Regions from separate parts of the Empedobacter sp. R132-2 genome, predicted to be linked through region 1. Evidence: riboswitches for the same ligand, from Rfam matches in the RefSeq annotation. Region 1 holds a riboswitch; each other region holds the start of a gene.
The links. Region 1 has a riboswitch for cobalamin ahead of metE (5-methyltetrahydropteroyltriglutamate--homocysteine S-methyltransferase). Riboswitches for the same ligand answer to the same signal wherever they lie in the genome.

Region 1 (4,812 bases):
ATAACTCTGAACCCAACCATTTTTAGAGAAGACAAATCCGGCTAATTTTTCACCAAAATATTCCACCATATCGTTGCGCTCATATTCACCATGCACCAAAACATCAATGCCAATTTCCTCTTGCCACTCTATCGTACGCTTGGTTTCTTGTTTCAATAAAGTATCATATTCTTCGGCAGATAATTCTCCTTTTTTATATTTCGCACGCCAACTTCTCACCTCTTGTGTTTGTGGAAAAGATCCGATTGTTGTCGTTGGGAAAGGCGGAAGATTCAATACATTTTGTTGCACAATTTTTCGTTGTCCAAAACTATTTGTACGATTATAATCTTCATCTTTTATTGCATTTACTCGTTCTTTAACTTGAGTTTGATGAATTAATTGAGAATTTTTTCTATTATTAATAGAGAATTGATTCGCTTCATATTGTTGAATCAATTTTTCGTCATTCGGGTTTGAAAAATAATTTTTTAAGAAAGCAACTTCTTCTAATTTTTGCTTCGCAAATGCAAACCAATCTTTGATTGTTGTCGGAAGATTTTTTTCGTTTGTTTCTAAATCTAAATCACAAGGCGAATGTAATAATGAACAAGATGTTGAAATAATAACACGTTTTTCTCCAATTTTGTTCACAACTTTTTCTATGGTTGAAAGCGATTTTTGAAAATCATTTTTCCAAATATTTCGACCATCAACTAAACCTAAAGAAAGTTTTAATTGAGAAGGAATTAGATTCAATATTTCATCGATTTGATTTTCGTCACGAACCAAATCAAGATGCAAAATATCAATTGGTAAATTGATTGCTAAAGCTGTATTATCTTTCAATCCATCAAAATAAGTTGCGACCTGAATTGTAAGTTGAGGAAATTCTTTTCTTATTTTTTTGTAAACTTCTTGATAAGCTGTTTTCGATTTTTCGTCTAAATCTAAAGCTAAAAAAGGTTCGTCGAACTGAATTGTATTTGCTCCATGATTGATTAAATCATGAATAATTTCAAAGTAAACTGGCAATAAATTCTGAATTAAATCAATTCGATCAAATCCCTCTTCTTTTTCTTTTCCTAATAATAAATACGTAATCGGTCCAATTAAAACAGTTTTTGGATTAAAACCTTCTTTTTTTGCAGCGATAAATTCGTTTACAATTGAGTTTGAGAAATATTTAAATTCTTGATTTTTTACAAATTCCGGAACGATATAATGATAGTTGGTATCAAACCATTTTGTCATTTCCATCGCTGTAATATCTAAATTATCTTTTTGATAACCTCTTGCCATCGCAAAATACAAGTCTAATTCTGTGTTCTTTTTATTTAACGCAACCGTATTGAAACGCGCTGGAATTGCACCAACTGATAACGTAGAATCTAAAACTTGATCATAAAAAGAAAAGTCATTACACGGAATTAAATCAATTCCGGCAGCTTGTTGCAATACCCAATTTTGTTTGGTAATTGTACGGCTTGTTTGCAATAAAGCTTGTAGTTCAATTTTACCTGCCCAATAGTTTTCGCAGGCTTTTTTTAGTTCACGGTTAGCGCCAATTCTTGGATAACCTAAAATTTGTGTTTGCATTTTGATTGTTTTTTAATGTTCAAAAACACAAACGCGAGTTGATAAATAGTAAACCTATTGTGACAGACTGACTTCAAATCGCGAAAGTATCATCTTTTGTTTCTATTGGTAATCTGACTTGTAATTTGCATTACTTACAGTTGCGCGACAGCTCGTGATTCTCACACGATTCCCCAATAATTTGTTGTTTATTTCTTTACAAATGTAACAAGACAAAATAAACGATTGTAAAACTTGAAAAAATAAGATTATACAACTTATTATTAATATTTTTACAAAACAAAACACTTAAACAACGATAAAATATCGTGTTGAAAAGAATATTATTTGGATGGAAACATTAGATCAAACCGATTTAGAATTATTAAGAATTCTACAAAAAGATTCGAAATTGACAGTAAAAGCAATTGCTGCTTTAGTTAATTTATCTCCTTCACCCGTTTTTGAACGTATAAAAAGGTTGGAACAACAAGGTTATATCAAAAATTATAGAGCGGTTTTGGATGCAGAAAAGCTGAACAAAGGCTTTATGGTTTTTTGCAGCATTAAGCTAAAACAACATGATCGCACGATTGGGAATAAACTTGTGGAAGATATTTTGTTGATTGATGAAGTGGTGGAATGTTATAATATTTCGGGCGAATATGATTTTATCTTAAAAGTACAAGTTTTGGATATGAAGCAATATCAAGATTTTGTTTTCAATAAATTGGGCGCTTTAGAAAGCATCGGGAGTACGCACAGCTCTTTTGTGATGGCTGAAATAAAAAATACGTACGGAATCAATATTTAAAAAAAAAAACAAAAGGTTGAGCAATGCTCAACCTTTTTTCCACAAATAAATAACACACTACTTTTTGATTACCTTGAAAGTAGAATTGTTAACTTTTATGATGTAAACACCTTTTGGTAAAGAGGAAACATCTAATTGATTTTTCCCTTTTTGAAGTGTTTTCTCTGTCATTTTAGTTCCTGTAATAGCGAAAATTTCGGCTTTTGAAGCTTCATTTGTTTCAATAAACAATACATTATTAACAGGATTTGGATAAACATTTACAACAGATTTAGCTAAATCACTTGTTCCTAAAACAGCTGATGAAATTGTGATGTTTTGTGAAACAACTTTTCCATTCGAATTGAAAGAAATTTTGATTTTAGCTGTTCCATTTTTTAATGGATTAATGACTAATTCTTCCTTATCATTAATCGAAATTTCAGCGACATCATCATTTTCAATGATTTCTAAATCTTTTACAATTGCTGCTGATAAATTATCTAAATCAGAAACTTTATCTTTCAAATCAATTGTTGTTGCTGTATTGATATGATAAGTCGTCTCTAAATCATTGATAATTGGTGCTGCATTATCTGGAAAAACAGGCATTGAAGGAAACCAATAATACTCACTTAATTTCACAGATTTTTTAAGACTTCCGTTATCAGAAAATCTATGAACAAAATTAATTTGCGAATTAGTTCCCCAACCTGAACCAATAGTAGTTAATACTAGTTCGTTTGTCAATGGATCAATCCTTAAACCTGCTCCATAATATGTTTCCTTTGGTGTCGTATCTTGACCAGGAATTTCTATAAAAGTTTCTTCAAATTTATTATTTGTTACATCGTATTTCACAACATTGATTCCTGATAGAAAATAAATACTATTATCTTGTGTTGAAGAACAAAAAGTACCAGCATTCCAAGCAGAAGGAGTTGGAACTGTTTTCGTAGGAATAGCAATTTCTGTAGTTTCTAAAGTCGTAGGATTTATTTTGACTAATTTTTTAGATAAAGCTCCCCATACATTTCCATCTTTAGATTGCACAACTGAAATAAAACTTCCAGCAATCGTTTGTTTTATTTGATGTGTTTTTGGGTCGATAACTAAAATTCCTCCAGTACTTGAAACAGCAAAAACAAATTTAGATGTACGAATCATATTTCCTACTTGACCAACTTTAGAAGTTCCATCAATCAGAGAACCAATTTTTAAATTCTCAATATCAAAAAGATAAATTCCTTTTGCAGATCCTATATAACCTTTTTTACTATTAATCCCAAGAAAACTTCTACCATCAGCACCAATTGTTTCGAAACTTGCTTTTTTCTGTAATGTTTTCGAATCTGCAACAACTAAACGATTTCCTTGTTTCGAAACAATTTAAAAATTATCGCCATATATTGTTCCATATTGAGAAGTTACACCAAATTCTTCACCAGGATTAACTGTTTTATAAACATTATAATCAACCGAATCATTTGCATTAATAAAATTAATTGATCCATTTGCTTTACCAAATCAATCTTCATTCACAATAAAAACGCCGTTTGTGTATTCTTTTGTTTGTGCAAAACTTGTTTGAATTGCAGCTATTGTAAAAATCGAAAGTAAAAATTTCTTCATGTATTGTTTTTTTAGAAATCCGAAACCATCATCCAAAAATGACAGCCTCGGATAAAAATATTTAGAATGTTAGATTATTGAATTTTTTCTACTTTTAGTTTATCCATTGTAAAGTATAATGCTGTGTTTGCTCCCCAATCTCCTACATCTGTAGTTTCTAAAAAGAACATTAAATATTTAACTTCTCCTAAAGCAGAAAGATCCACATCTTGCCAATTTGTTGAAATATTATTTATTCCATTTCTAAAATCAACAAAATAATGAGTTACAGGTTTTTCTGTAGTCAATTGTTTATTTGCTGAAACACCATAAATATGAATCGCGAAATAATCTCCTTTTACAAACTTTCTTGCATATGCATCACCATTCAGAATCCCATAATAAGACCAAGGGCTTATTGCTAATTTTACATTTTTTGCTTTGTATTTATTAGCTGTATCAGTAATTTCTACTACACTCGAAAATCTGTCAATCTTAACTTCTTCTCCATATTTCAAAACTTTCTCAGATGGTTTGTGATCAGCGAAAGAGACTAAAAATGGTGTTCCTTGTCCATCTGCACCACCTTTTGCCATTGTACCCCATTGATTATCTAACCAACCGCCTTCTTTATCTATTTGATCAGAATTGTCATTACTATTAGAAACCGTGAATCCCATCCATGTTAAATACTCTGGCCAAGCTGTATGTTTAAACTTGAAAATACCTGAAGTTAATTCAGCGTCTTCTGTATAAGTACCTTCCCAAATTTTTCCTCCGGCTGTAGTAGTTCCTTTTGTTAAATCAAACTTTGATAAATCTAAGGTTTCATATTTTTGTTGATCTACTAA
Region 2 (4,812 bases), on a different contig from region 1:
AATAAACCTTTTGCATCATAAGGATTTGAAGGAACAATTACTTTAAGACCTGGTACATTTGCATACCAATTCTCAAAAGCTTGTGAGTGTGTTGCACCTAATTGTCCTGCAGAAGCAGTAGGTCCTCTAAATACAATTGGACAGTTGAATTGTCCTCCTGACATTTGATAAATTTTTGCAGCGTTATTGATAATTTGGTCAATAGACACTAATGAGAAGTTGAATGTCATGTATTCTACGATTGGGCGACATCCCGTCATTGTAGATCCAATTGCGATTCCAGAAAAACCAGCCTCTGCGATTGGCGCATCAATTACACGTTCTGCTCCAAATTCGTCTAACATTCCTTTCGAAGCTTTGTACGCTCCGTTGTATTCTGCTACTTCTTCTCCAATTAAAAATATAGATTCATCGCGACGCATTTCTTCACTCATTGCCTCTGCGATTACTTCTCTAAATGTTTTTATAGCCATTTTATGCGATTTCGTTCTTTATTATATTTTTTCCTAAAGCAAATGTAATAAAAAACTTGCGAATTATTTAAAACGAATTCATTCAATAAAAAATCCCAAAATAATCTAAAGTTATTTTGGGATCGAAAAATAGTTGAAAAAGAATGTAATCTCTGTTTTTAGAACCAGCCTTTGTGACCTTTTACATAAGTTTCATCAAACTCTTCATCAGATTTTGTTAAATACATAATTCCTTCGATTAATCCAATAAGTCCTCCTGCTCCACATGTCACAAGACCAATAATTAATTGAATAACACCTTCTTTAGTGTAGCCTAAATAAAATTTGTGAACTCCTAAAGTTCCTAATACTATCGCTAAAATTCCGGCAATAAGTTTTTTCTCTGATTTGTACGGTTGATTGTTTTCCATAATTTTTAAAGTTTAACTAAATAATTGTTTTTGTTGGTTACAAATTTAATTTGTCCATCTTTCTTAAAAATCACTAGATATAATGATTTTGAATATTGTACAAATAAAATAAATCTGATCTTAATTTAAGGTTAACGATTTAACAATCTACTTTTTATAAAATCAATTGCTTTTCTTTACATTTGCATAAAATGGTGCTCAACGAGTGAGTTAAAAGGGAATTTGGTTCAATTCCAAAACTGTCCCCGCAACTGTAAATTCTAACATACTTTTTGTAAAAGAATAAGTCAGGAAACCTGCCATTGCTAACAAATTAATAGAAAATGTTTTCGGAGGAAAAACAGATTTTAATATGAAAAAACTTTTTCTTTGTTTTAATCTTATCGCTGGAATTGCTTTTGCACAGACGGATACCATCAATTTGAAACCTTTGATTTTGAACGATGCTTTTCTTAAAAATCATTACAAATCTCAAAGTATTATCAAACTTAATGATAGTATTTTAGAGCAAAATCCTAATCAACTGACGCAAGTTTTACAAGAGCAAACGCCAATTTATTTTAAAGAAAATGGACGAGGAATGGTTTCTTCACCTTCGTTTCGAGGAACTTTAGCTTCGCACACAGCCGTAATTTGGAACGGAATTAATGTCAATTCGCAAACAACAGGACAAACGGATTTTAATTTATTTGCAAGTAATTCGTTTGACGGAATTTTAGTGAAACCAGGCGGCGGAAGTATTGCGTATGGAACAGGTTCTATCGGCGGTACAATTCATTTGTTGAATAAATTTGAGTATGACAAAGGTTTACAGCAAAAAATAAATTTAGGATACGGAAGTTACGATACATGGTCGGGAAAATATCAATTGAAATATAGTACAGAAAAATTTAGTTCTTCAATCGATTACGAACGAAATCAATCTGATAATGATTATAAAATTCCGAATCACATGAAGAAGAATTTGAATGGAAAATATTATTTCAATACAATTAATGGAAATTTTGGCTATAAAATTAATCCTGAACACGAATTGAAACTTTATTCAATGTTCAATTTTGGAAAGCGCGAATTTCCTTTGGTTGACATTGGTTCAACGCCTTCTGGATACGAAAATCAGGATTACCGTTTGATGACAGAATGGAATTTCAATCCAAATGAAAAGTGGCAATCGCAGTTAAAATTGGCATATATCCGAGAAGAAAACAGTTATTTCAACAATATTCACAAATCTTATTCGGACGATTTACAGGTGGATAATTATGTTTTAAAATATTATCTGAATCATCAATTGACTAATAATTTCGAGCTTTCATTTTTATCTGAAGCTAATTATAATCAAGGAAGTGGAAATAATTTGAATAAAAGCGATCAAAACTCAATCAATTTTGCCTTAATCGCGAAGCATAAATTATCAGATGTTTTGGAATACGAAGCGAGTATTCGTCAAGATTTTTCTGATACGTACCAAAATCCATTTATTTATTCATTGGGTTTTAATTTTCGTCCGATTCATTCGTATCAATTGAGAGGAAATGTTTCGAAAAATTTCAGAAATCCAACCTACAATGATTTATTTTGGAAAACTGGTGGAAATCCAGATTTGAAATCAGAATCAGCTTATCAATTTGAACTTGGAAATGATTTTATCAACAAAAATTTAAACATTCAAACCAATATTTTTTATAATAAGTTGAGTGATATGATTCAATGGATTCCGAGTTCGCAAAACACTTCTTATTGGGTTCCTGTGAACATCAACAAAGCTGAAACCTATGGTTTTGAAATAATTGGAAGCTACAAATGGAATGCATTTAGTTTCAATACAACTTATGCATACACCAAAACAAAAGATAAATTTAAAAATAAGGAATTGATGTATTCCCCAAATCATAAATGGACGGCGAGCGCACAATACACTTACAAACGTTTATCTGCTTTTGTACAAAATATTTATACAAGTAAAGTTTTTACCGATTCGGAAGAAGAAAGAACACTTGATGGTTTTTGGCTAACGAATTTAGGTTTAAATTTTACGATTTCACCACTTTATAGCGTTTCTATGAGTGTGAATAATGTGTTTAACCAAGAATATCAAACGCAAGAAAATCGTTGGCAACCCGGCACAAATTATAACATACAAATACAAATAAAATTTTAAAAAACTATGACTAAATTTAAATCAATCGCACTTATAGCCTTGGCAGGAGTATTTTTACAATCTTGTTCAAATGACGATGATGGGCCAAATAATGATCCTGAAAAAGGAAACTAGTCGAAAGGAGTTTTTATTTTGAATGAAGGAGGTTTCAATTCAGCTAACGCAGAAATCACTTATTTTGATCCAACAAAAGATGTAAGTACAACAAATCCTATTCAAGAAATTTTCAAGACTGCGAACGCTGGTGCACAATTGGGTTCTGTAGGACAAAGCATGTATTTCAAAGGAAACAAAGCTTATATTGTTCTTAATGTTTCTAATAAAGTAGAAGTTGTAGACAACACAACTTTCAAAAAAATTAGTACAATTCCATCATCAGATAATATGAGCAACCCTCGTTATATCGTTTCTGATGATCAATTTTTGTATATCTCAAACTGGGGAGATCCTAATGTAACGACAGATGATTTTATTGCAAAATACAAAATCAGTGATTTAACATTTGTAGAAAAATATAAAGTAGATGAAGGTCCAGAAAAAATGATTCTTGACAATAACAAACTTTATGTTGCACAAAAAGGTGGCTGGGGAACAGGTAAAACAGTTACAATTATTGACCTTAAAACAAATGATAAAAAAAGTATAAATGTTGGTGATGTTCCGACAGATTTAACAATTCAAAACGGAAATTTATTTGTGCTTTCTCAAGGTGTTAATTGGGGAACTACTACAAAAGGAAAATTGGTTCGTTATAATTTAACTTCAGAAGATAAATTAGAAATGAATTTTCCTGATGGACAACATCCTAATTTCTTAGTTGCGGAGAATAGTAAATTGTATTACATCGTTAATAATTCTGTTTATTCTATGGCTACAAATGCAACAGCTTTGCCTACAAAAGCAGATTACATAACAGGTGCTGATAGTGTATATGGTTTCTATGTAAAAGGTGATACTTTTTATGTTTTAGACGCAAAAGATTACAATTCTAATGGACGATTATTAATTCAGAATGCACAAGGAGGTCTTAAAAATCCAGCAATTACAACTGGAGTTTCACCAAATTCTGTTTACATCAAATAATATTTCCTGAAAAATCAACATAAAAAAATCTGAAGTTTAAACTTCAGATTTTTTTATGTTTTTCATTTTGAAAATTGTTTGTGAATTAAACCCTACAATCGCGAGTAAAATCAAACTATAACCGATCATTTGCATTGGAGAAACGGCTTCTTTGTAATAGAAAATTGCTAAAACAAAATTCATAATTGGATTCAAATAAATTAAAATTCCAACAGTTGAAGAGTCAATTCCTTTTAAAGCAAAATTGTTTAAGAACATTGGAATGATAGTGAACAAAATCACAATCATCATGATACATTGATAGAAAATTGTTTCGGTCGGAATTGGTCCTGAAAAGATGAAAACCAATGGTAACATCAGAATGGCTACAATTAATAATTGTGTCATCAACAAATTGAAACTATCAAAAACATTCAAACTTCTCTGAATAATGATATAGAGTGCAAATGTACACGCTACAATCAAACTATAAACCAAGTCTATAAGATGACCTATAGAAAGAACCAAACATGCTAAAAAACTAATACCAACTGCAATCCATTTTATTTTGGTCAAATGTTCTTTCAGAATAATGAAAGCCAAAACGGTGGTGATAATCGGACAAACCAAGTATGACAGCGACGCAGCTTGCACACTAATATGATTCATCACGATAATAAACATCAACCAATTTGTCATCAAAACC
Region 3 (4,812 bases), on a different contig from region 1:
ACTATCCTCTTGTGTAAATGCATCAAAAATCTTAGCTTGTTTTTCTGGTTTTATCCCAATTCCTGTATCACGAACAGAGAATCTCAGTTTTGCTTTTTCTCCTTTCACAATTGGTTCAACTGGACTAATTTTTAGTTCTATTTCTCCACTATCCGTAAATTTCACAGCGTTTCCAAGTAGATTAATTAACACTTGTTTCAATCGAGCTTCGTCAATCCAAATAAATTGAGGTAAATTATTATCTATATTCAACAACAATTCAATTTTTTTGTTTTCGGCTTGATAAAGAATCACATTGATTACTTGATTTCCTAACTCGAACAAATTATTTTTTTCTATCGAAACATCCATTCGACCTGATTCAATTTTAGAGAAATCTAAAATGTCATTTATTATTAACAATAATGAGTTTGCAGAATCATTAATAAAATTCAAATATTGTTTTTGAGTTGGATTAAGTGGCGTTTTCAATAATAAATCAGAGAAACCAATCACACCATTTAACGGCGTTCGAATCTCGTGACTCATATTGGCTAAAAACTCAGACTTTGCCTTACTAGCGAGTTCAGCATTCTTTTTGGCTTTTTTAAGTTCTTTATTTTTCTTGACAGATTCTGTTATATTTTGCGAAAACATAATCAGACCACCAATCTGTTTTTTGTTGATATACCACGGATGAATCGCCCAGGAATAGTGTTGATCCGTATCATATTTTGGTGAGCGATAAATCATATCTTCATCCGAATAACTTTCACCTTGCAAACAAGCGTCATAAATCGCTTTTCTTTCTTCTGGAACATTGTACATTTCATAATGAGATTTTCCGATCACATTTTTCTTTTTTACTACAAATTCATCACACCATTGATTACTCAAAGTTAGATAATTCATATCCTTATCAAACATTGCAACAGATGCAGGTACATGATTAATAAATGTTTCGAAAATAGCTTTTTGTCGAGCCAACTCTAACGTATAACTTTTTCTCTCATCAATATCCTGAAAAGTTCCAAAAACGCTAACACATTTTCCATTTACGAACTCTGGAATTCCTTTACATCTTACCCAAATTGTTTTTCCTTTTTGGGTAACTATTTGCAACTCCATATCATATCCGATTCCTTTTTCTACCGCATCTCTAAAAGCTTTCTTTATTTTTGGATAACTACTTTTTGCTTCATAAAAATTGAGTGAAGTTTCTACATTTGGTTCATAATCTAGTTCAACTTCATGGATTTTTTTCGTTATATCAGTCCAAATTAATTCTTGCTTAACTAAATCGTATTTCCAACCTCCAACATTGGCAACTTCGTATGTATGATCTAACAATTGACTTGCGCGATTAAGATCTCTTTCCAACAAAGTCCTTTGTGTCATATCAACTGCAGTACTCATTACAACAGGATTTCCCTCGTTATCTTTATCCAAAATATTGCTGTATAACCAATATGTTAACGAACCATCTTTCTTAATCAAGCTCATTAAACCTGAATCTTGCTTATTGTGCGAAATTGTTTCGATATAGGTTTGATATTCTTTTTGATTAGATTTTGGGATTAATTTTTTAAGATCCAAATCTTTCGATTCTTCTTCAGAATAACCTATCGATTCTAAACCTTTTTTGTTAATGGATAAAATATTACCATCCAAATCGTGAATCGTCATTAAACCAAGCGAAGAATTGAAAAAATTTCTAAACTTACGTTCACTGTTTTCTAGTTCCTCCTTTTTAGAGTTTTCAAGTGTAATATCTCGTCCAAATAAGAAAATCTCGTTATCATACGAAGTGTTTAATTTAGTATACCATTCAACCATTTTTTCTTCTTTCGTTTCTATTGAACACATCAAACATTTGAAGTCAATAGAACCTGAATTAGTTTTCAAATCAGCCAAAAACATTTGAACTTTTTTCTTATCCTTTTCCGAAACAAAGTCTAAAAAGTTTTCTGCAATAATTGTCTTTTCATCTTTTATTCCTAAAACCTCTTTAAAAGAAGGATTTATAGATTTTAGAACACCATTAATATCTGCAACTCCAATAAGATTATTAGATATTTTATAGATATTTTGAAAGTAAGAGGCGTCTTTTTTTCGCTTTTTACTAACCAATAATTTGGTGATATTTTTCCCTAGTTGAATCAATAAATTACGTTGTTTTTCGTCCAACGTTCTTGGATGATGATCCTCTACGCACAGGGTTCCCAACGCATATCCATTGTCATCAATCAACGGAACACCAGCATAAAACTTAATATTTGCAGCTTTTACTCCAGCAATATTTTTTGCAGGTTCAAATTTCGTCACATCATCAATCACCAAAATTTCTTCTTCCATTAAAGAAAATTGACAAATAGTTTGTTGACGTGGAACAATATCTACATCTATTCCACAATTTGCTTTAATCACTTGATAATTTTCATCAAAAATAGAAATTAACGCAATTGGCGCATTACAAATCAAACTCGCAGCATTTGCAAAAACCTCCAACTCTTCGTCTTTATCATGTCCTTGCAAATTATAATCGTAAACGGCTTGCAATCTTTGCTTTTCGTTCGTTGGGATGTGAAAATTTTCCATTAAAAATTGATCTTATTTAAAAGGTAAGTAGAGGTGGTTAAAGATAGTACATAAATCCAAATATTCGAAATCAATTATTTCTAAAAATCAAACCAACATTTTTATTCATAAAATCATCTCTATTATAAATCTAAACTTTAAAAATATGAAAATCACAATTCCAACTCCATGCTAAGAAAAATTACGAGATGATAATTTTTGTGCGAAATGTCAACATAAAATTACTGACTTTTCTAACCTCACAAATGACGAAATTTCGAATGAATTTCAGAAAAGCAACGTTCATTGTGGTATTTTTCATCCAAGTCAATTAGGTCTAAATCTTTTTAAGAAAACGATTTCTAATGTCATTATTTTTTCTGCTTTTGGATTAATGAGTACTTCATCAAAAGCTCAAAAACCTAATACAGCTTGTCATGACAATCCATTACCGATCAATAATTCTATAGAAAATGAATCGATTGAATTTAAAATAATTGTTACTAAAAGTTATAACACAAGAATTCAAGAGTTTTCTACTTTCCGATTATTAATTAATGGTGAATTGATAGAACGAACTGTAAAAATTTGTAAAGAATACACCATAAAATCCCATGTTCTAAAAGGTTTGCCAATTGATATTCGACTAGCTTCAATCGAAAAAAACATAGAAATTAATAAAAATTATACAAGCAAAAATCTACCAAAAAAACTAAAATTGAATGGAGCAGATTTCGTAGCGGAAGAAATTATTATGGGAGATATTTCAATAGAACCAACAATACAAGGAATAATTGCTATTAAAAAATAGTTTTTTTGCTTTTATGATTATTTTATTACCTTACTAACACAAAAGGGAATCGAGTGCAAATCTCGAGCTGTCGCGCAACTGTAAGTAGAGAAAAACTATAAGCCAGACCACTTTTTAGATGATGCTTTCGCGATTGAAGCTCAATCAAAACTGCATGTATTTTATTATTTGTTAATTGATTGCACTTGATTTCGAAAGCATTTTTTATTAAAATTTAGTTTAGTATAAAATGCAAAAAGAAGAAATTCAACACATTATTGATCTTAAAACAAAACCGCTTGGAGCCTTAGGTTTATTAGAAAAAATTGCACTTAAAATTGGTTTGGTTCAACAAAAAAAACATTTAGAATTAATCAATCCACATCTGATTGTTTTCGCAAGCGATCACGGAATTGCGCAATCTGGTGTTAGCGCTTATCCTGCGGAAGTTACACCCCAAATGGTTTTTAATTTCCTAAATAATGGGGCAGCAATTAATGTTTTTTGTAATCAAAATGAGATTTATTTAACCATTGTTGATGCTGGTGTAAATTATGATTTCGAGGATTATTCGGTTTTGAAAAATTGTAAAGTAGCCAAATCAACCAAAAATTTCTTGCGCGAATCTGCCATGACCTTGGATCAATTGGAACAATGTTTTGATTATTCGAAGACAATTGTAGACGAAATCGCTCAAAACGGAACAAATATTATTGGTTTTGGCGAAATGGGAATTGGGAACACTTCTTCCGCATCAATGCTTGTACATTATTTGACTGATTTACCTCTTGAACAATGTGTTGGTCGTGGAACAGGTTTGAATGATGAGCAATTACAGAATAAAATCAATATTCTAAATGTAGCGAAGAATACACATGGAAAAATTACTGATCCGAAAGAGATTTTAGCCACTTTTGGCGGTTTTGAAGTTGCGCAAATGACAGCTGCAATGTTATCTGCTTATGAACACAATATGCTGTTGATGATTGATGGTTATATTGCTTCGGCTGCTATTTTAGTTGCGTCGAAATTGAACCCTGAAATTCTAAATAATGCTATTTTTTGTCATCAAAGTGATGAATCTGGACACCAATATTTATTGAATTATTTCAACGAAGAACCAATTCTAAACATCAATTTGCGTGTTGGCGAAGGAACAGGTTGTGCGTTGGCTTATCCAATTATCAAAAGTGCGGTTAACTTTTTTAATGATATGGCAAGTTTCGAATCTGCAGGCGTGAGTAACAAAGAAACTGAAGTGGAATGCTAAAAAAAGAAATCACCTACTTTTTAACAGCTTTGATGTTTTTTACTCGAATTCCAATTCCGTTCAAAATTCCATATAGCAACGAAATTATGAATCAATCACAGAAATATTATGCTGCAATTGGTTTGTTAGTTGGCGCTTTCAATGCATTGATTTATACAATTTGTCAATTTATTTTACCAGTTGATATCGCTATTAT

Region 2: it holds a riboswitch for cobalamin, as region 1 does, so the genes downstream of both, HXZ69_RS05260 (TonB-dependent receptor plug domain-containing protein) here and metE (5-methyltetrahydropteroyltriglutamate--homocysteine S-methyltransferase) in region 1, are expected to answer to the same signal.
Region 3: it holds a riboswitch for cobalamin, as region 1 does, so the genes downstream of both, cobT (nicotinate-nucleotide--dimethylbenzimidazole phosphoribosyltransferase) here and metE (5-methyltetrahydropteroyltriglutamate--homocysteine S-methyltransferase) in region 1, are expected to answer to the same signal.

What each region holds. Positions count from the first base shown of each region.
Region 1 is NZ_JACAGG010000003.1:187,953-192,764, forward strand. It holds gene metE (5-methyltetrahydropteroyltriglutamate--homocysteine S-methyltransferase) at 1-1,578, opposite strand, end outside; cobalamin riboswitch at 1,665-1,800, opposite strand; gene HXZ69_RS03695 (Lrp/AsnC family transcriptional regulator) at 1,910-2,371, shown strand; gene HXZ69_RS15295 (T9SS type A sorting domain-containing protein) at 2,429-2,962, opposite strand; partial or broken gene HXZ69_RS15300 (DUF5074 domain-containing protein) at 2,963-3,865, opposite strand; gene HXZ69_RS03705 (DUF4465 domain-containing protein) at 4,057-4,812, opposite strand, start outside.
Region 2 is NZ_JACAGG010000006.1:67,188-71,999, forward strand. It holds gene HXZ69_RS05250 (pyruvate dehydrogenase complex E1 component subunit beta) at 1-473, opposite strand, end outside; gene HXZ69_RS05255 (TM2 domain-containing protein) at 632-883, opposite strand; cobalamin riboswitch at 1,059-1,201, shown strand; gene HXZ69_RS05260 (TonB-dependent receptor plug domain-containing protein) at 1,236-3,044, shown strand; gene HXZ69_RS05265 (YncE family protein) at 3,174-4,127, shown strand; gene HXZ69_RS05270 (EamA family transporter) at 4,164-4,812, opposite strand, start outside.
Region 3 is NZ_JACAGG010000001.1:242,194-247,005, forward strand. It holds gene HXZ69_RS01215 (response regulator) at 1-2,577, opposite strand, end outside; gene HXZ69_RS01220 (hypothetical protein) at 2,951-3,367, shown strand; cobalamin riboswitch at 3,376-3,497, shown strand; gene cobT (nicotinate-nucleotide--dimethylbenzimidazole phosphoribosyltransferase) at 3,597-4,616, shown strand; gene HXZ69_RS01230 (adenosylcobinamide-GDP ribazoletransferase) at 4,610-4,812, shown strand, end outside.